3 regions of the Rhodovulum sp. MB263 genome follow, and region 2 is predicted to be linked to each of the others. Evidence: riboswitches for the same ligand, from Rfam matches in the RefSeq annotation. Region 2 holds a riboswitch; each other region holds the start of a gene.
What was found. A riboswitch is a leader RNA that binds a small molecule or an ion and turns the genes downstream of it on or off. The one in region 2 is predicted to bind cobalamin.
Positions count from the first base shown of each region.

Region 1: another riboswitch for cobalamin. It lies ahead of B5V46_RS10735 (DUF1636 domain-containing protein); the one in region 2 lies ahead of B5V46_RS06465 (iron ABC transporter permease).
Region 3: another riboswitch for cobalamin. It lies ahead of B5V46_RS18265 (5-methyltetrahydropteroyltriglutamate--homocysteine S-methyltransferase); the one in region 2 lies ahead of B5V46_RS06465 (iron ABC transporter permease).

Region 1 is NZ_CP020384.1:2,299,687-2,306,480, reverse strand. Features, by position in the region: gene cobN (cobaltochelatase subunit CobN) at 1-2,544, opposite strand, end outside; gene cobW (cobalamin biosynthesis protein CobW) at 2,555-3,592, opposite strand; gene B5V46_RS10735 (DUF1636 domain-containing protein) at 3,589-3,972, opposite strand; cobalamin riboswitch at 4,106-4,334, opposite strand; gene tcuA (FAD-dependent tricarballylate dehydrogenase TcuA) at 4,406-6,794, opposite strand, start outside.
Region 2 is NZ_CP020384.1:1,345,539-1,352,332, reverse strand. Features, by position in the region: gene B5V46_RS06490 (energy transducer TonB) at 1-586, opposite strand, end outside; gene B5V46_RS06485 (biopolymer transporter ExbD) at 583-969, opposite strand; gene B5V46_RS06480 (biopolymer transporter ExbD) at 974-1,357, opposite strand; gene B5V46_RS06475 (MotA/TolQ/ExbB proton channel family protein) at 1,357-1,980, opposite strand; gene B5V46_RS06470 (ABC transporter ATP-binding protein) at 2,015-2,773, opposite strand; gene B5V46_RS06465 (iron ABC transporter permease) at 2,770-3,762, opposite strand; cobalamin riboswitch at 3,932-4,133, opposite strand; gene cueR (Cu(I)-responsive transcriptional regulator) at 4,171-4,560, opposite strand; gene B5V46_RS06455 (heavy metal translocating P-type ATPase) at 4,557-6,794, opposite strand, start outside.
Region 3 is NZ_CP020385.1:22,790-29,583, reverse strand. Features, by position in the region: gene B5V46_RS18290 (metal ABC transporter permease) at 1-391, opposite strand, end outside; gene B5V46_RS18285 (metal ABC transporter permease) at 391-1,251, opposite strand; gene B5V46_RS18280 (manganese/iron ABC transporter ATP-binding protein) at 1,248-2,165, opposite strand; gene B5V46_RS18275 (metal ABC transporter substrate-binding protein) at 2,235-3,140, opposite strand; gene B5V46_RS18270 (Fur family transcriptional regulator) at 3,430-3,855, shown strand; cobalamin riboswitch at 3,950-4,149, shown strand; gene B5V46_RS18265 (5-methyltetrahydropteroyltriglutamate--homocysteine S-methyltransferase) at 4,279-5,409, shown strand; gene B5V46_RS18260 (Crp/Fnr family transcriptional regulator) at 5,752-6,447, opposite strand.

The DNA of each region.
Region 1 (6,794 bases), 950 kb from region 2:
CAAGGTCACGTCGAGCCGCGGCCGCTCGAGCATGGCGACGGGCAGCACCTCGATGCCCGAGACGCGCTCGGTGCCCTCGTCCCAGACCGGCTTCACGCCCAGCAGGTGCAGCGCCATGGCGAAATCCTCGCCCGCCGTGCGCATGGTGGCCGAGCCCCAGAGATCGACGACCAGCTGCCGGGGCCAGTCGCCATGATCCTGCAGGTGGCGGCGCACCAGATCCTCGGCGAGCCGCACGCCCTGGGCATGGGCCGAGCGCGTCGGCACCGCGCGCGGATCGGTGGTGAAGAGGTTGCGCCCCGTCGGCAGCACGTCGCGCCGCCCCCGCCAGGGCGAGCCCGAGGGGCCGGGGGCGACCGGGGCGCCCTGCAGCGCGCCGAGAAGGGCGGCGCTCTCGGCCGCGACAGAGGCGCCGGTGTCGAAGCCGGAGGCGGCCTCGGGCTGTGTTTCCGGCTGTATTTCCGGCGGGCGGCCGAAGACATGCAGCCCGTCGCCGAACTGGCTTTCCTTGACGTCGCAGACGAAGCGGTCGATGCGGGTGATGGCCTCGGCGGGTGAGAGCCCCGGTTCCAGTCCCAGATCGGCCTCGACGCCGAGGGCCTGTGCCTCGGCGCGGATATCGGCCATCAGCCGGTCGCGGCGGCGCGGGTCGAGCCCGTCGGCATTGGAGAACTCGTCGAGCAGCGTCTCGAGCCGGGCCAGCCGTTCGGAACTGCCGGCCTGGCGCTGCGGCGGCGGCAGATGGCCCAGCGTCACCGCGCCGATCCGGCGCTTGGCCTGCGCCGCCTCGCCGGGATCGTTGACGATGAAGGGATAGATCACCGGCAGATCGCCGATCAGCGCCTCGGGCCAGCAGGCCTCGGACAGCGCGACCGCCTTGCCGGGCAGCCATTCCAGCGTGCCATGCGCGCCGATATGGATCAGCGCGTCGCAGCCCATGGCCCGGCGCAGCCAGAGATAGAAGGCGACATAGCCATGGCGGGGTACCCGCGACAGGTCGTGATAATCGCCCTCGCGGCTCTCGGGCGTGCCGCGCTCGGGCTGGAGCGCGACCAGCGCCGCGCCGCGCCGGGTGGCCGCGAAATGAAAGGCGCCGTCGCGGCAGGCCGGATCGGCCCCGGGCGCGCCCCAGGCGTCCGACAGGGCGTCGCGCAAGGCGGCGGGCAGGGCGGCCAACGCGGTCTGGTAATCTGCAAGCGGCCAGCTCAGGGTCTCGCGGCCGAGGGCCCCCGCCAGGTTTTCAGCCAGATCTTTCGCCGGATCGCCCGCAAGATCCCCGGCCGGGGCGCCCGGCAGACCGGCGCGGGTCAGATCCTCCAGCACCGCCTCGGCCGAGGCCAGCGCATCGAGCCCGACGGCATGGGCCATCTGCCAGGGCCGTCCGGGATAGGTCGAGAGAACCAGCGCCGGGCGGCGGTTCGCCAGCGATGTGCGGGCAAGGCCGGTCCAGGCCAAGACGCGGTCGGCGATGGCCGCGATCCGGCCCGGATGGGCGCGGTGGGCGATGCGGGCGAACTGCAGGCCGGGGTCGCGCGTGCCCGCCTCCTTGAAGGACGCAACGCCCGCGAAAATCCGGCCATCGACCTCGGGCAGGACCACATGCATGGCAAGATCGGCCGGAGACAGCCCGCGCTCGGCCTCGGCCCAGGCGGTTTCGGGGGCGGAAGACAGCGCCACCTGAAAGACCGGCACGCCCGGGGCATCGAGCGGCGAGGTCCCGTCCTCGCCCTTGCCGGAAAAGGCGGTGGCATTGACGATGGCGGCGGGGTTCAGCGCGCGCAGATGGTCCGCCAGCCAGCGCGCCGCCTCGGGCGCCTTCAGGGACGGCACGAAGAGGCCGGTGACGGCGCAGCCGCGCGCCCGGAACGCATCGAAAAGCGCCTCGACGGGACCGAGATCGGCGGCGGTGACATAGGCGCGGTAGAAGGTCAGGACGATCCGGGGGGCATCCACCGGCGACAGGTCGGGCGCGGGCACGGCGCCGCCCTCGGGGCTCCAGGCGCCCATTTCGGGCACGGTCTTGGTGCCGATCACGGGCGCGGCGTAAAGCCCCGCGGCCAGAGCCAGTTGCGCCAGCGCCGCCTGCGCCGCGACCGCACCGCCCTCGTCGCAGAGCTCGGACAGGCGCCTGAGTGTCGAGACCGGCAGGGTCGAGGCCGCGTCGAGCCGCGGATCGGGGCGCCCGTCGGCGGGCAGCACGGCCAGCGCGATGCCATGCGCGCGGGCCAGCGCGCCGATCTGGGTCAGCCCGTACTCCCAATAGGCGCGCCCGCCGATCAGCCGGATCAGGATGCCCTTCGCCCCCGAAAGCGTGCGCTCGGCATAGGTATCGACCGAGAGCGGATGGATCAGGGCCGCGAGATTGGCCAGCCTGAGGGTGGGCATCCGGCCTTCGGGGCCGCCGCCGCGATGCCAGCCCGCCGCGAAGGCCCCGAGATCGCTGTCGGAAAAGGACAGCACCGCCAGATCGGCCGGGTCCTGACCCAGATCCGTCGGAACGGCGGTTTCCTCGAGCCCGTGGCTTTCGCGGAAAACGACATGCATGGGGGCGGCCTCAGGCGCTCAGAGCCGCGCGGATCGCGCCTTCGTCGATATCGTCATGCTCGGCGATCACGACAAGCCGGGTGGCGCGGGTCTCGTCCGGCCCCCAGGGCCGGTCGAACTGATGGCGCACCCGCGCGCCCACCGCCTGCACCAGAAGCCGCATCGGCTTGCCCGCGACCGCGACATGGCCCTTGACCCGCAGGATGTTCTGCGTGCGCGCCAGCGCCTCGATCCGGGCCGAGAGCGCCTCGGGGTCGTCCTGTTCGGGCAGATCGATCACCACGCTTTCGAATTCGTCATGGTCATGCTCGGCGCCGCTGTCATGATGGCTGGGCCGGGCGTCGAGATCGTCCTCGGCGGCCGCGCCAAGTCCCAGGATCACGCGCGGATCGACCGCGCCCTCGGTCACCTCGACCACGGGCAGCTTGCGCGGCGCCTCGGCCTCGATCACGGCGCGGGCGGCGGCCAGCCCCTCGGGGCCGGCGAGATCGGGCTTGGTCAGCAGCACGATATCGGCGCAGGCGATCTGGTCCTCGAAGACCTCGGACAGCGGCGTCTCGTGATCGAGGCTGTCATCGGCGGCGCGCTGGGCATCGACGGCGGCGACATTCGGCGCGAAGCGGCCCGCGGCCACGGCCTCGGCATCGGCCACCGCGATCACCCCGTCGACGGTGATGCGCGAGCGGATCGCGGGCCAGTCGAACGCCTTCAGCAGAGGTTTCGGCAGGGCCAGCCCCGAGGTCTCGATCAGGATATGGTCGGGGCGCGGCTCGAGCTGCAAAAGCGCCTCCATCGTCGGGATGAACTCGTCGGCGACGGTGCAGCAGATGCAGCCATTGGCAAGCTCGACCACGTTCTCGGCCGGGCAGTCGGGCAGGGCGCAGCCCTTCAGGATCTCGCCATCGACGCCGACATCGCCGAATTCATTGACCAGGACGGCCAGGCGGCGGCCGCCCGCATTCTGCATCAGGTGGCGGATCAGCGTGGTCTTGCCCGAGCCGAGAAAGCCGGTGACGACGGTGACGGGAAGTTTGGCGAGATCGGTCATTTCAGGGCCTCCATGGGCGGGATACGGGCAATGCAGTTCTTGCGGAAATGCTCGGGGCGCTCGCGCCAGGGCACGAGCCCGTCGGCGGCGTCGCGATAGGCGCGGGCGCCCTCGGCGATGATGGGCGCGCCGGTCGTCTCGTCGAAATTGCCATAGACATATGTCCAGCGGCCCGGTCCCCGCAGCGCGACGGTGCAACCCGAGGCACAGGCCGAGAGGCATTCGACGGGCACAAGGCGCACGCCTTCGGGCAGGCCATGAGCCCGGACGGCCTCGTGAAGCAGGCTGCCCGGGCGGGGGGCATCGGGATCGGCGGGCTGGCGGCGCTTGCAGGTGGTGCAGACCAGAAGCTCGACCGCAGGGGCCTCGGGCGCGCTCATGCCGGGCGGCTCCGGTCGCGGAAGGAGCGGCGGAAGGAAACGGAAACACTCATCGTCGGGCCCCACGGGTCGGAGGACAAGGGCGGGAGCGGGCAGAGCCGAAGCCGGACCCGACACCGGAACACCCCGTCCGGTTCACGTCGTCTGCGCTGGCAGGTCTCCCGGCTTGCGGATCTCGAAGGCAGGGGCCTTCGGCGGCGGCCCTGCCTTCCCGGCCCGTTCGGGTCAGTGGCATGCGGGCGGCCTCTCCGGTCACGGTCGCGGGGGCGGCTGCGCTTGAAGGCCCGATGCATCGAACCCGGCCTCTGGCGCATTCCCTTTTCACCCGTCCGATGACGGGCACCAGCGCGGCGGTTCATGCCCTTCCGGGAGCGCGCTTGTCAAGCGCGATGCTTGGGGACGATGCCTGGGGGGCAGGGTTCGGTAACGGGTCTCAGCGACGGGGCCTTGGCCGGGCCGCGCGTTCGGCGTCATGGCGGATCAGGGCGAGGCCGCGATAGGCCCCGTGCGAGAGCTTGCCGAAGGGCAGCGCCAGCGCGAGCCCCAGGACCGACCCGAGATGGAGCGCCAGCATCAGCCCCATCGCCGGCCCGTCGCGCAGGGCCAGCAGCGCGAGGCCCGAGCCCGCGACAATGCCCAGGGCGCGTCTCAGGTCGCGGTCGGCGGTCTCCATCCGGGCCGAGGCAGGGCGGCGGTCGGCCCGGATGCGCCGATGCGACAGTCCCGCAAGCCCGGCAAGCCCGGCAAGCATGGCGAGACCGCCCAGCGTGCCCAGCCCGACCGGGGCCGAGGCCAGCGGATAGGGCGCGATCTCGCCCCGGGCGTGAAGCAGGGCCCCGGCCAGCGTCGCCAGCCCGGTCAGCACGAAGCCGCCCGCCAGCAGGTGATGGAAGATCCGCCGCGCCGGGCCGGTCGGGCCCCGCGGCCCGTCGCAGCCGCGATCCGCGCCGAGATTGGTAAGCCGCAGCGCCGCGCCAAGCCCCCGGGCCAAAGGGCGGATGCCCGGCCGCGCGGCGGGGCCTCTGGTCTGATGCCAGAACCGTCCGAGCCGGATCGCCAGCACCAGCGCCGCGCCGCCGAAAGCCAGCCCCGCGCCTCCGGCCATGAGCCAATGCGGGATCACCTCGTAAAAGGCGCCGGGCGCGGTGCCGGTGGCAAAGAGCCTCTCGGGCGGGATCGCCAGAAGGGCCAGCAGCGGCAGGCCGAGAAGGCAGAGCAGGAAGATCGCCCCGGGCAGGCGCGCGGGCAGGCCGGCGGCGTAATCGGCTGCGCGCGCCTCGGCCAGGGCCGCGGGCAGGTTCACCGCCAGCGCATGGGGCGGGGCATATTGGCAGTCGTAATGGCAGGAGCGGCAGTCATGGCAAAGATGCGCCAGGTGGCGCAGATCGCCTGCCGCGAGGGCCGGACGGAGCTGGGCCGCCGGAAAGACCGCGCAAAGCCCGGTGCAGAAACCGCAGCTATTGCAGATGTTCAGCGCGCGGGCGGCCTCCTGCCAGGGCCCGGAGGCCGCGGAGGCAGGCTGTGAGAGGGGGGGGGCGGGGTCCGCCGCCGGGAGGGACGGGACGGCGCCGGGCCCGGCCTGGCGGGCGTCGGGGCCCGCGATGCTGGCCGCGCCCGCCCCGGCGATCCGGCCGAAGACCCCGCCAATTGCCAGCGCACTGCCCGAGAGATAGCCCTGGCCCAGCAGCCCGCCCGCCATCGCGGCGCCCGCGGCAAAGACCCGATGCGCGCTGCCGCCGTCCTCGAGCCGCACCCGGGCGGTGCCGTCGACAGCGACCCCGTGGCGGGTGAAGGCAAGCCCCGGCAGCAGCGGGATCGCCGCGAGGGGCGGGCGGAGGGGCGCCGGGAAGGGCAGGCCTTCGGGGCGGCTCCGGGGCGGTTCGAGCGGGGCGCCGCGGTCGAGATGCGCGGCGAGCGCCTCCAGCGTCGCGGCAAGCCCCGTGGGGTCGATGCCGCAAAGCCTTGCCAGATCGGCCGGGTTTCCGGCGCTGAGCGGCGGGTAAGGCAGGGGCGGCAGCCTGGCCGCGCCGTCGGCATCGAGGATCAGCCAGGCGCGCGGATCGGCGCGCCCGGCCAGCGCCCGGCCCCAGACCGAATAGCGGGCCGATCCGACATCCGAGCCCTCGTCGCGGAACCGCTGTCCCCTCGCATCGACGACGAGGCCGAGATGCATGCCGTCGGCGCGGCTGACGATGCCTGCATCCTCACCGGGGGCGCGCGCATCGACAGCGACGAGATGGCCGTCGCCCGGCTTCCCGACCGTGGCCGCACCATGGGCCATCAGCCACAGAAGCGGCGCGCCCTCCTGATACGGGGTGCCGCGATTGGCGAAGGCGGCCGCGCCCGGGCCGAGATGGCGGACAAGCGCGGCCCGGTTGGCGCCATACCCGCCCGTGGCCAGGATCAGAGCCCCGGCCTCGATATGGCAGGTCCCGGTGTCTGTCTCACGGGGGCCTGTCTGCACGCTCAGCCGAAGCGGCCGGTCCTCGGCCCAGTCGGGTGGCAGCGCCTCGATCCGGCCTTCGAGGATGCGGATGCCCAGCCGCTCGGCCGCGCGCCAGAGGGCATTCGTCAGCGCCTGACCGCCGCCCAGAAAGAAGGCGGTGCGGCGCGAGAAGGGCAGGTTGCCCTCGTCCCAGGGCTCGAAGGCGACGCCGCGTGCCGCCAGCCAGGGCCCGAGCTCGGCCGAGCCCCGCGCCAGAACGCCCGCAAGCCCGGTATCGGAAGGCACGAGCCTCGCGATATCGGCCTCGAATTCGGAGGCGGTGTAGCTACCGCGCTGCCAGCGGGTCTCGCCGTCATGGGCAAGGCGGATATTGCGG
Region 2 (6,794 bases):
TCCGCGCGCCCCATTCGGCCCGTAGCGACGAGGCCCGGGCGGGCGACAGCGTCGGCGCGCCGCCGGCCGCCCCCGCCCCGGCCTCGGCAGCCTCCGCCCGCCCCCGCGCCACCTGGGCCGCGCGGGCCTCGGATGGCGGCGCGGAGCGGGCAGCTTTGCGCAGGAGATCCGGGCGGGCCTCGGGCCGAAGCACCGGCGCCGGGTCCGGCGCGCGCTGGGTCTCGCGCCTCTCGGGCGGGTAGGGGGGCGCGAGGAAATCGGCCTCACGATGCTGTTCGGCAGGCTTCGGCAGAGCCGGAAGGGGCGTCGCAAAGCCGTCGGGCCTGGCGCGCGGGACGCTTTCGGGCTCCGGCTCTGGCGCGGGCAGGCCCGCAAGCTCGGTCTCGGGCGCCGGGGCCTCGGTCCAGTCCTCGGCAAGCCTGGCATAGGAAGCAGGCGCCGCCGCCAGCGTCACCAGCGCCTCGCCCCCCGGCCCACCTGCGCCCCCGGCAACGCCCACGAGCGGCGGCCGCGCCAGCGCGAAGGCCCCGACATGAAGCGCGAGGGCCAGCGGCACGAAGGCCAGAAGCTCGCCCGCCCGTTTCATCGCGGCACCGTCACCAGCCGCAACGGGCCTTGCCCCTCGGCCGTCAGCCGCGCGGCAATACGTGCCAGCGCTGCCGCCTCGACCCCGGCATCGGCCCGGATCACCAGCGGCCCCGCGCCCTCGGGACGGGCGGCGAGCGCCGCGAAGACCGCCTCGCCCCGCAGATCGCCGAAGGCCAGATCGCCCGCGGCCGACAGATGCAACATGTCACCCGTGGCGGGCTCGGCCCCGTCCGCCTGCGGCGGTGCGGTCTCGAAGGGGGCGGGCGGCACCAGCCGCGCGCTCATCAGAAAGAAGATCAGCAAAAGGAAGACGACATTGATCATCGGCACGATGCTTTCGCCCTGCCTGCGCTGCCGGTCGTCCTCGCCGAAGTCGAGCATCGCCTCACTCCACCAGCATGAGCCCCGCGACCCCGGCCCGGCCGAGCGCGTCCATCGCATCGACCAGCGCCTGCAGGTCGGCCCCGTCCCGGGCGCGCAGCAGGACCGGATCGCCCGGCGCGGGCGTGATCCGCGCCAGCTCTGTGGCAATGGCGTCGGGCGCCATCACCTGCCCGTTCAGGGACAGCCCGTCCGGGCGCACCTCGATCAGCCTTGGCGGCCCCTGCCAGTCGCCCGCCCCCCCGCCTTGTGCCGCGACGATCCCGATCCCCGCCTCGGGGCCGAAGCGGGCGGCGATCATGAAGAAGACAAGCAGCAGGAAGACCACGTCGATCATCGGCGTGAGGCTCGGGCGGCGTGGCGGCCGGGGCGTGTCGAAGCTGAACATCAGCCCGCCTCCGCCGCAAGGAACAGCCGGGTCGCGAGGTCTTCCATGTCGGCGCGGGCGCTGTCGGCCACGGATTCGAACCAGCTGAGCGAGACCGCCGCCGGGATTGCCACCGCCATGCCGGCGGCCGTGGTCAGAAGCGCCTCCCAGATGCCGCCCGCCAGATCGGCCGGGTCGGCCGCCGAGCCCGCCGCTTGCAGCGCCTGGAACGCATCGATCATGCCCAGAACCGTGCCGAGAAGACCCAGAAGCGGCGCGATCACCGCGATCAGTTCCAGTGCCCGAAGCCCCGCGCGCGCCTCGACCAGCAGGCGCCGGGCGACGCGGGTGGTTTCCTCGCGCGCCTTCGCCTCGGGCAGGCCCAGCGCCAGCGCCCCAATGGCCGCGCGGACCAGCCGGGCGCGCAGTCCGACCCGGCCCGCAAGCGCGTCGGCCGCCGCCTCGCGCGCCCCCTCCTGCCAGAGCCGCACGGCGCGTTCGGCCCGGGCGCCCGCGAAGGCGCCCATCCGCGCGAGGCCCCAGAGCTTCCAGAGGATCAGGCTGAGCGTCGCGACCGACAGGCCCGCGATGGCCCACATCGCCGCGCCGCCGGTGTGAAGGAAGGACAGGATCGGGTCGATCATGCGGCGGGCTCCTCGGCCGGACAGGAATTGGGGGTCATCGCACCACCTCGAGCGGCTGGAAGACCGGGCCGTCGGGGGTCTCGGCCAGATAGGCGCGCAGCCCGAAGACCTCGGCCAGATTGGCCTCGCTCAGTACCGCGCGGGGCGGGCCGTCGGCCACCAGACGGCCGCGATGCATTAGCAGAAGCCGGGTGCAGAACCGGACCGCCAGCCCCAGATCGTGGAGCGAGACCATCACGAGGCGGCCTTCGGCGGCGAGGCGCGCGAACAGCGCCATGGTGGTGAACTGATGCGCCGGGTCGAGCCCGGCAATGGGTTCGTCGGCCATCAGGATCGGCGCCTCCTGCGCCAGCGCCCGGGCGATCAGCACCCGCGCCTGTTCGCCCCCAGACAGCTCGGTCGCGCAGCGCGTGGCGAAACCGCCAAGTTCGAGGCGGGCCATCGCGGCGTCAACGGCGGCACGGTCGGCGGGTCCGGGACGCTGGCCCGGCCCCAGATGCGGCGTGCGGCCAAGCGCGACCAGGGTCTCGACGCTGACCGGCCAGGCGATCTCGCGCGTTTGCGGCAGCCAGGCAGCGGTGCGGGCACGCTCGGGCGCGGGGAGGCGCGCGAGGCTCGATGTGCCCTTGTGCGGCAGAAGGCCGAGGGCTGCGCGCATCAATGTGGTCTTGCCCGCGCCATTGGGACCGACAAGGCCCACGCAGTCGCCCGGTGACAGCCGCGCGGTGACATCGTCGACCACAGGGCAGGCGCCGCGCCGGACGGTCAGATGCGAAAGCTCAAGCTCGGTCATGCGCCCGCCTCCGCCCGGGTGCGGTAGATCAGCCGGATGAACAGCGGCGCCCCGATCAGCGCGGTCACGACGCCCAGCTTGAGATCGCGGTCGGGCAGCACCAGCCGCACGCCGATATCGGCGGCCAGCAGAAGGGCCGCGCCGCCCAGCGCCGAGGCCGCCAGCAGCCGCCCGGGCCGGGCGCCCACCAGCGGGCGCAGCAGATGCGGCACGATCAGACCGACAAAGCCGATGGCGCCCGCGACCGCCACCCCCGCGCCCACCGAGGCCGCGACACCCAGGACCAGCGCGAGGCGCATCCGCCCGAGCCGGATGCCCAGCGCCGCCGCCGCATCCTCGCCCAGCGTCAGGGCATCGAGCCCGCGGCCGAGCCCGGCCAGCATCAACCAGCCCAGAAGCGTCAGCGGCAGCGCCAGCCAGACATGGGTGAAGGACCGGTCGGCCAGCGAACCCATCAGCCAGAAGACGATATCGGCCGTGGCGTAAGGATTGGGCGAGAGGTTCAGCACCAGTTGCGTCAGCGCGCCCGCCAGCGCCGAAAGGGCGATGCCCGCGAGGATCAGCGTGAAGGCCCCACCGCGCGGTCCGGCCAGAAGCAGCAGCAGCGAGACGGCGATCAGCGCGCCGGTCAGCGCCGAGGCCGGCAGCGCCAGCACATGCGCCGAGGCGAGCCCCGTTTGCAGCGCCAGCACCGCGCCCAGCGCGGCACTCGACGAGACGCCGATCAGACCGGGCTCGGCCAGCGGGTTGCGCATGTAGCCCTGAAGGGCCGCACCCGAGAGCCCGAGGCTCGCACCCACCAGCACGGCAAGGATCGCGCGTGGCAGCCGGATCTCGCGCATGACCAGCACCGCCGCCTCACCGCGCCCGGCCAGCAGCGCCGAGAGGCTGTCGCCGACCGACAACCCGGCCGGACCGATCAGCAGCGACAGCCCGAAAAGCGCCGCCACCAGCAGCGCAAGCGCCCAGAAGAGCCCCTGCCCCCTCATGCGCGCGCTCCGTCCTGGTCGGCCGGTCTTGTCTCCGGATCGTCCATCGCCCTGCCCTTCCCTGCCCTTGCGGGCGGTCCGGGGCGCGGCGGGATCGGGCCAGCTCCCCGGACGGTGATCTGTCTCACCGCTGCGGGCTGGCCGCTCCGGGGCGCGCCCCGCGCCCGGAAAGGGTGATCGTCGCTCCGGCAGGTCTCCTGGCTTGCGGGTCCTTGCTTGGCTGGCCTTCCCGGGCCCTGGCCCAGTGGCATCTGTCAGCCGCGCTCTCCGCCTACAGTTGCGGGGGCAGCCGCGGAGTTGCCCCTGAGAGGGCGCACCGCGTTCCCTTTTATCCGGCCTTCCCGGCCGGAACCGAAGTCGCTCCTGCCTAGCCCATCGGCGCGCATTGTCAAAGCCCTTTGAGCGGGCTCAGCCCTCGCCCGCCAGCCCCTTCAGGATCGGACAATCGGGACGCTGATCGCCCGCACAGGCCGAGACCAGCTCGGCCAAGGTGGCGCGCATCGCCTGCAACTCGGCGATCTTGGCCTCGATCTGCGCCAGATGGACGCGGGCGATCTGCTTCACATTGGCGCTGGCGCGCTCCTTGTCGGTGTAAAGCGCCAGAAGCGCCCGGCATTCCTCGATCGAGAAGCCGAGCGACCGGGCCCGGCCCAGAAAGGTCAGGTTGTGCCGGTCGGTTTCCGAGAAATGCCGGTAGCCATTGTCGCCCCGGGCCGGACGGATCAGACCGATCTCCTCGTAATAGCGGATGGTCTTGGCCGGCAGCCCGGTGACCTTCGAGATGTCGCCGATATTCATGACCCGGCCTCCAGCGGGCCGAGCCCGCGCAGCCGAAGCGCGTTCGACAGCACGAAGAGGCTCGAGCAGGCCATCGCGCCCGCGGCCAGCATCGGCGACAGGAGAAGGCCGTTCAGCGGATAGAGCACGCCTGCCGCCACCGGGATCAGCGCGACGTTATAGGCGAAGGCCCAGAACAGGTTCTGGCGGATATTGGCCAGAGTCCGGCGGCTGACATGGAGCGCATTGACCACGCCCTGCGGATCGCCCGACATCAGCACCACGTCGCCCGCCTCGATGGCGACATCGGTGCCGGTGCCGATGGCAAGCCCCACATCGGCCGCGGCCAGTGCGGGCGCGTCATTCAGCCCGTCGCCGACGAAGGCGACCGGGCCCTCGGCGCGAAGCCCCTCCAGCGCCTCGACCTTGCCGCCGGGCAGAACGCCCGCCACGACATGGTCGATGCCAAGCTCGGCCGCGACGGCGCGCGCGGTCGGCTCGGTATCGCCGGTGATCAGCGCGGTCGCGACCCCCATCCGGTGGAGCCCCGCGATCGCCGCGCGCGCCGAGGGCTTGATCGGGTCGGCCAGCGCCAGCACGCCCGCCGCCCCTCCGTCGATGGCCACGAAAACGGGCGTCGCCCCCGTGGCGGCCAGCGTCGCGGCCTCGGCCTCGAGGGGCCCGAGCGCGATGCCCTCGCGCGCCATCAGCCGTTCGGCGCCCACCAGGACGTCACGGCCGCCGATCCGTCCCCGGACGCCGAAACCGGGCAACGCCTCGACCCCTTCGGCCTCGGGATGATCTGGCGCGGCGGCCAGGATGGCGCGGGCAAGCGGATGCTCCGAGCGGGCCTCGAGCGCGGCGGCAGCGGCCAGGACATCGTCCCTTTCAAAGCCGTCGGCCAGCCGGATACCGGTCAGTTCGGGATGGCCCTCGGTCAGGGTGCCGGTCTTGTCGAAGGCGACCGTCGCGACGCCCGACAGGCTTTGCAGCGCATCGCCCTTGCGGAAGAGAACCCCCATTTCGGCAGCGCGGCCCGTGCCCACCATCACCGAGGTCGGCGTGGCCAGCCCCATGGCGCAGGGACAGGCGACGATCAGCACCGAGACGCCCGCGACCAGCGCAAGCCCCAGCGCCGGGTCGGGACCGACAATCAGCCAGAGCGCCACGGTCAGCGCCGCGACGACGAGGACGGCGGGAACGAAGATGCCGGTGATCCGGTCGGCCAGCGCCTGCACCGGCAGCTTGGCGCCCTGCGCCGTCTCGACCATCGCCACGATCTGGGCCAGCGCGGTATCGCGGCCGACCCGGGTGGCGCGGAATCTCAGCGCGGAGGCGCCATTGACGGTGCCGCCCGTGACTGCGTCGCCGGGCGCCTTGTCGACCGGCATCGGCTCGCCGGTCAGCATCGATTCGTCGACCGGGCCCTGGCCCTCGACGATCTCGCCATCGGTCGGGATGCGCTCGCCGGGCCGGATCTCGATCAGATCGCCGGGCGCGAGTTGCTCGACGGGCCGTTCCTCGAGGCCATTTTCGGTCACCACCCGGGCGCTGCGCGGCTGCAGGCCCAGAAGATGCCGGATCGCCTCGCCGGTGCGGCCGCGGGCGCGGGCCTCGAGGCTGCGGCCGATCAGGATCAGGGTGACGATGACCGCGGCGGCCTCGAAATAGATATGCGCCGTGCCTTCGGGCAGCAGGCCGGGGGCGAAGGTTGCAAGGGTCGAATAGGCCCAGGCGGCGGCGGTGCCGAGCGCGACCAGAGCATTCATGTCGGGCGCGCCCTTCAGCAGGAGCGGCACGCCCTTGACGAAGAAGGCGCGGCCGGGACCGGCGAGGATCGCGGTGGTCAGCAGGAAGGAGACGATGCGCAGACCGGTCTCGGAGACGATCCCGGCGAGCGCCTCGCGGGCACCGGGCGCCACATGTCCGCCCATTTCCAGCAGCACGACCGGCAGCGCCAGAAGTCCCGCGGTCCAGGCCCGGCGGGCAAGCCCACGGGCCTCGGCGGCCTGGGCTGCGCCGGGCTCGGGCCGGTCCTCGGCACCCAGCGGGCGGGACGGATAGCCGACCTCGGTCACCGCTCGGGCGAGCGCGGCGGCGTCGTCCAGCCCTTCGGCGACGGTGACGCGGGCCTCACCGCTCGCAAGGTTCATCGCCGCCCCGAGCACACCGGGCTGGGCCATGAGCGTCCGCTCGATCCGGCCGGTGCAGGAGGCACAGGTGGCACCCTCGACCGCCAGCGCGATCTCGGTCTG
Region 3 (6,794 bases), on a different replicon from region 2:
CCACGCCCAGCATGTTGCCGAACAACACATGATCGAGATGCACATTGGTCCGGAGCGCGACGAACATCACGATCCCCAGCCCGAACATGCCCGAGAATACCACGCCCATCACCGTGTCCTGCTTGATCCGGCTGTTTCCGGACAGGAACCCCGTGGCGACCGCGGTCAGCATCCCGGCCGCGAAGGCCCCCAGGATCAGCGGCAGCCCGGCGACATAGGCCAGCACGATCCCCGGCAGAACCGCATGGCTGACCGCGTCCCCCATCAGCGCCCAGCCCTTCAGCACCAGAAAGCAGGACAGCAGCGCCGTCGGCACCGAGACGATCAGGGCGATCGCGAAGGCCTTCTGCATGAAGCCGAACTGGAACGGCATCAGAAACGTGTCGAGCATCACGCCCCCTCCGCCGTCAGGGCGGCTGCGGCCTTGCGCCGGGCGGCCAGAAGCCCGTGTTTCGGTGCCAGAAGGAAGGTCGCGAGGAAGATCAGGGTCTGCAGCACCACGATCACGCCCCCGGTGGCGCCGTCGAGGAAGTAGCTGAGATAAGTGCCCGCGAAGCCGGTCGCGGCACCGATGCCGACCGCAGTCAGGATCAGCCTCGGGAAGCGGTCGCAGAGCAGATAGGCCGTCGCGCCCGGCGTCACCACCATGGCGATCACCAGGAAGGCCCCGACCGTCTGCATCGCCGCCACCACGCTGGCCGAGAGCAGCACGAAGAACACCGCCTTCAGAAGCCCCGGGCGCAGGCCGATGGAGCGGGCATGGCTTTCGTCGAAGAAGGTGACCATGAGGTCCTTCCATTTCAGCACCAGCACCGTCAGCGACACGATGCCGATGATCGCCAGCTGCAGCGTGTCCCCGGGGGTGATGGCGAGGATGTTGCCCATGGTGATGGTCTGGATCGAGACCGACATCGGGTTGACCGAGGCCATGAACAGCCCCAGCCCGAAGAAGGAGGTGAAGATGATGCCGATGACCACGTCGGTCTTCAGCCCCGAGCGGTCCGACAGGAACAGCATCGCCCCCGCTGCCAGCCCGCCGGACAGAAAGGCGCCAAGCGCGAAGGGCAGCCCGAGGATATAGGCCCCGGCCACCCCCGGCACCACCGAATGCGACAGGGCGTCCCCGATCAGGGACCAGCCCTTCAGCATCAGGTAGCAGGACAGGAAGGCGCAGACACCCCCGACCAGCGCCGAGACCCACATCGCGTTGGTCATGTAGCCATAGGCGAAAGGCTCCAGAAGCGCGGTCATTCCCGCGTCTCCGCCTTGCGGGTGCGCTCGCCATATTGCACCAGCGGGCGCTCGTCATCGGTGAAGATCGAGACCTGCCGGCTGTCGTCATCCTCGTGCAGATCGGGCCCGCCCAGGGTGAAATGGCGCAGAACCCCGCCGAAGGCCGCCTCGAGATTGGGGCGGGTGAAGGTGGTCTCGGTCGGACCATGGGCCAGCACCGTGCCCTTCACCAGGATCGTGCGGTCGCAGAATTCGGGCACCGAGCCCAGATTATGGGTCGAGACCAGCATCACCCGGCCCTCGTCCTTCAGCGCGCGCAAAAGCGCGATGATCTGGTCCTCGGTCTTCACGTCGACGCCTGTGAAGGGCTCGTCGAGCAGGATCACCTGCCCGTCCTGGGCCAGCGCGCGGGCCAGGAAGACGCGCTTCTTCTGGCCCCCCGACAGCTCGCCGATCTGGCGGTGGCGGAACTCGAGCATCCCCACCCGGCCGAGCGCGGCATCGACAGCGGCGCGGTCTGCCGTCGCGGGCCGGCGCAGAAAGCCCATATGGCCGTAACGGCCCATCATCACCACATCCTCGACCAGAACCGGGAAGGACCAGTCCACCTCCTCGGATTGCGGCACATAGGAGACGAGGTTGCGGCGCAGCGCCTCCTTCACGCCGAGGCCCAGCAGGCGGATATCGCCCTGCGCCACCGGCACGAAGCCCATGATCGCCTTGAACAGCGTGGATTTCCCTGCGCCATTGACCCCGACAAGGGCGGTGACGGTGCCGCGCGGGATCCGGAACGAGGCGTTTCGCAGCGCGGTATGGCCGTTGCGGTAGGTGACGGTCACCCCGCGCGCCTCGATGCCGCCCGCGGTGTCTGCGGCGTCGGGATTCGCGGCATCTGGCGGCGGCGCCCCGTCCGTCTTCAGCTCATCCTTCATGCCGTCCCTCCTCCCGGAAAGACCCCGCCGGATGTCGCGCCCCGGCAGGGCCGTCTGCCCCACCGGGCGTCAGTTCGCGGTTGCACTCAGCCCGTCCGCCACGGTCTGCGACGTGACCCTCAGCAGATCGAGATAACTCGGCACCGGTCCGCCCGGTTCCGACAGGCTGTCGACATAGAGCACCCCGCCATATCTGGCGCCGGTCTCGCGCGCGACCTGTTCGGCCGGGGCGGTGTTGACGGTGCTTTCGCAGAAGACCACCGGAACATCGTTCTGCCTGACCCCGTCGATCACCGCGCGCACCTGTTGCGGCGTGCCCATCCGATCAGCATTCATCGGCCAGAGATACAGCTCCTTCAGCCCGAAATCCCGCGCCAGGTAACTGAACGCGCCCTCGCAGGTGACCAGCCAGCGCTGCGCCTCGGGAATGGTCGCGATCTCGGCCTTCAGCGGCTCGAGCGTGGCGCGCAGCGCGTCCTTGTAAGCGGTGGCATTCCGGACATAGGTCGCGGCATTGGCGGGGTCGTGCTCGGCAAAGGCGTCGAGGATATTGTCGACATAGACAAGCGCCGTCTCGAGCCCCATCCAGGCATGCGGGTTCGGCTTGCCCCGATAGGCGCCCTCGGCGATCGGGATCGGGTCGATGCCCTCGCTCAGCGTGACCGAGGGCACGTCGCCGAGATGGTCCAGGAACTGCTGGAACCACAGCTCGAGATTCAGGCCGTTCGACAGGATCAGGTCGGCATCCTGCGCCCGGAGGATGTCGCGCGGCGTCGGCTCATAGCCGTGGATCTCGGCCCCCGGCTTGGTGATCGAGACCACATCGGCCGCATCGCCTGCCACATGCCGGGCCATGTCGGCCAGGACCGTGAAGGTCGTCACCACCTTCATCCGGTCTGCATCCGCAAGTGCGGCGCCCGCCATCAGCCCGGCCGTAGCCGCCACCCCGATCAGGCCTGTCATCTTCAGGCTCATGGACCGTCCTTTCCAGGGTTCGGGCAATCGCCCTGCACGGGCCGCCCAGTTGCAAGAGAGTCGCAGATACAGATAGCAGCCCCATGGCTTGTTGCAAGTTATTTGCAATTGCAGCCCGCAACCGGAGGCCTGCCACCCCCTGCCTGCCTTCCCGGCCGCCCGGGTCCGGCGGCCCTGCCTGTCGTCAAGCCGGATGACCTTGCCACGCGTTCATGCTATGGCATCGCTTCAGCCCGACCGGCCCGCTCCGGTGTCGGGCACAGGACATCACCGACGGAGCGGACGCCCCATGACCAAAGCCAGCCCCGAGTCCTTGCTCGACATCTGTCGGCGGCACGGTCTTCGCATCACCGGGCAACGCCGGGTCATCCTCGAGGTGCTGGATGCGGCCGGGGATCATCCCGATGTCGAAGAGCTGCATCGCAGGGTCGCCGCCATCGAGCCGGGGATCAACATCGCCACCGTCTACCGGACGATGAACAAGCTTGCCGAGAAGGGGCTGATCGAACGCCACATGTTCGAGGACGGACGCCTGCGCTACGAACCGGCCCCCGAACAGCATCACGACCATTTCATCAATCTCGAGACCGGCGAGGTGGTCGAATTCAGATCCGACGAGATCGAGCGGCTGCAGGAAGAGATCGCCCGCAAGCACGGTTTCGAGATCGTCAGCCACAAGCTGGAACTCTATGTCAGGCCGCGCAAACCGCGCTGACCGGGCCGGGTCAGGTGCGGAACCTGCAGCGCCCTCATCATTGTCATGAAAACTTCTGAAAGCCCGGCGCATTGACAGTCGCGCGCCGCTCTCGCATCTCTGGCGCGGTTCAGGTGCCGGATCGATGTCCGGTGAAAAGGGAATCCGGGACGGCCCGTCGGCCGGAGCCGGAACTGCCCCCGCAACTGTAGGCGGACAGCCTGCCCGACAATGCCACTGGCCGCGCGCGCCGGGAAGGCCGGGCAAGGCGCTCATCCGCGAGTCAGGAAACCTGCCTGGACCGATCACCTGTTCCGGCCGCGTGGGGCGTGCCGGGAGCGGCCTTCCGCAAAGGTGACACCGCCGCTCCGCGACGCCGGTCGCGGGGTTTCGTTTCCAGTTCCGGCGCGCGCCGAGCGCGGGCCGTTCGAAAGGCATGTCACGATGACGACCGAAGATACCTCCTCCCTCCGCCCTGCGCTTCCTCGGGCAGATCATGTCGGCTCGCTGTTGCGCCCGCAGGCGATTGCCGGGGCCAGGATGCAGGGCCTGAAAGGCGCCGAGCTCTGCGCCGTCGAGGACCGCGAGATCCCCGACATGGTTGCGATGCAGAAGGCCGCCGGTCTCAAGGTCTTCACCGATGGCGAGGCCCGCCGCCAGTTCTGGCATTACGATTTCATGGGGATGCTGACCGGGCTGGACATGAAGCCCTCGACCCGCAGCCTGCCGTTTCAGACAAAGCACAAGACCCCGCCCATCGAGGCGCATCTGACCGGGCCGCTGGATTTCCCCGCCGATCACCCGATGCTGCGGCATTTCACCTATGTCAGGGATCTGGTGGCGCCGGGCGAGGGCATCGCCAAGATCTCGATCCCGGGGCCCTCGGCCTGCCATTACCGGATGGTTCCCGAGAATATCGAGCACAAGCCCTATCTGGATCAGGAGCTGATGTTCCATGACATCGCCGCGACCTACCGCAAGGCGGTCAGGGCCTTCTACGATGTCGGTTGCCGCTATCTGCAGCTCGACGACATCTTCTTCGCCTATCTCGGCGACGAGACCCAGCGCGAGGAGCGCCGCGCCATGGGCCAGGATCCCGACGCGCTGATCCGCAAATATGCCTGGATGCTGGAAGAGGCGATCAAGGATCGCCCGGCCGACATGGTGATCGGGATGCATATGTGCCGCGGCAATTTCCGCTCCTCGCATGTGGCCGAGGGCGGCTATCACGTCGCGGCCGACGCGATCTTCAACGGCACCTCGGTCGATATCTACCTGATGGAATACGACACCGGGCGGGCCGGCGGGCTCGAGCCGCTGGCCGCGCTGCCGAAGGGCCGCAAGCGGGTCATGCCCGGCTTCATCACCACCAAGACCGGCAAGCTGGAATCGCTGGACTGGATCAGGGCGAAATATGACGAGGTGTCGAAATATGTCGATATCGGCCAGCTCGGCGTCGCACCCCAATGCGGTTTCGCCTCGACCGAGCATGGCAACGAGATCACCGAGGACGACCAGAAGCGCAAGCTGGAATTGGTCGTGAAGAGCGCCGAGGCGATCTGGGGCGAAACCTGACGCAAAGGGGACGGGGCGGGGCGCCCGGAACGGAGGCAGGCCCGTCTTGTCTCCTGCGGGCGCCCTTTCGCCGGGATCTGCCGCAGAGGGTCCCGACCGGCCGGGGATGCGCCGCTCTCCGGCCGGGCGCCAGACCTCCAAGGCAGACGCCGACAAGGCCTGGATTCGGAAGGCCGTCGCTCCGCCCGGCGCCTGGATCGCGAACAGGCCCCTCGCGCCGAGAACATGCGCCGATGCCACCTTTCGCGACATGTCTCCGATGTCTTTCCGCCCCTCCCCCGGTGTCGCCCGGCGGCCGGGTCCGGGGCGCGGGGCCTGCGCCCATTCGCCCGGCGGTGCGGCTTACCGTCCGTCGCCGATCAGCCCCAGACGCTGCGGATCGGTCACGGTGACATGGCGCCGGCGGCTGGCCACGATGCCCGCCTTTTCCCAGGCGCTCAGCAGGCGGCTGACGCTGTGCAGCGTCGTGCCGGTCATGTCCGAGATGTCCTGCCGCGTCACCGGAAAGGCGATCTCGATCCCCGCCTCCACCTCGCGGCCCGACTGCGCGATCAGCCGCAACAGCGCCCCCGCCACGCGCTGCTGCACCTGTTGCGTGGCCATCTCGATCAGCCGCGCATTCATCTCGCCGACGCGGGTGCCGACGGTCCTGTAGCCCTCTTCGGCGAAGCCGTCATAGCGGGCCGTGAAACCGTCCCAGAGGCTCATCGGCCAGGACAGCGTCAGACAGTCCCGCGCGCAGATCGCCGTGGCGGGATAGCTCTCGCGCCGGAGCGCCCGGGCAATCCCGAAAAGCTGCCCCGACGGGATATGGAGCGCGGTCACCGCCGTGCCTTCGGCGGTGATGCGCATGACCCGGATCACGCCGTCCAGAAGCAGATGGAAACGCTCTGCCGGGTGGCCCTCGCGGAACACGGCCGCGCCCTCGTCAAAACGCCGGGCGGTGGCCAGATCGAGGATCTCGCGGATCTGTCCCCGGTCGAGCCGCCGGAACGGGCCGACATCCTGCAACAGGCTTTCATCCAGTTTTGCGACCATGAACCGGCCCCGAATTTGTCGAAACGCAATGAGGTCTGGCCCGCGACAGCGCAAAAGGGAAGGCATGAAAACGCATATGACGGCGAAAGGAGGCTTCCCCTGCGACATCTGCTGTCCCCCCTGTTGCGGCAGCCCCATCGCCCGTGCCGCATCGGCGCTCTCCCGGAAGGGGACAAGGCCCGGCCGCGGCGACATTGCGGGGCGGCCTTTCGTACCCGGGAACGGGCCGGATGCCCCGGAACTCGACGAGAGGCTGCCCACTCGCCGGACGACTGGCGGCGGCACGGGCCCCGGGCCGCGCGGTACCGGCCCGGCTATCCCCGGTGCGAACATCCCCGGCGCCAGGC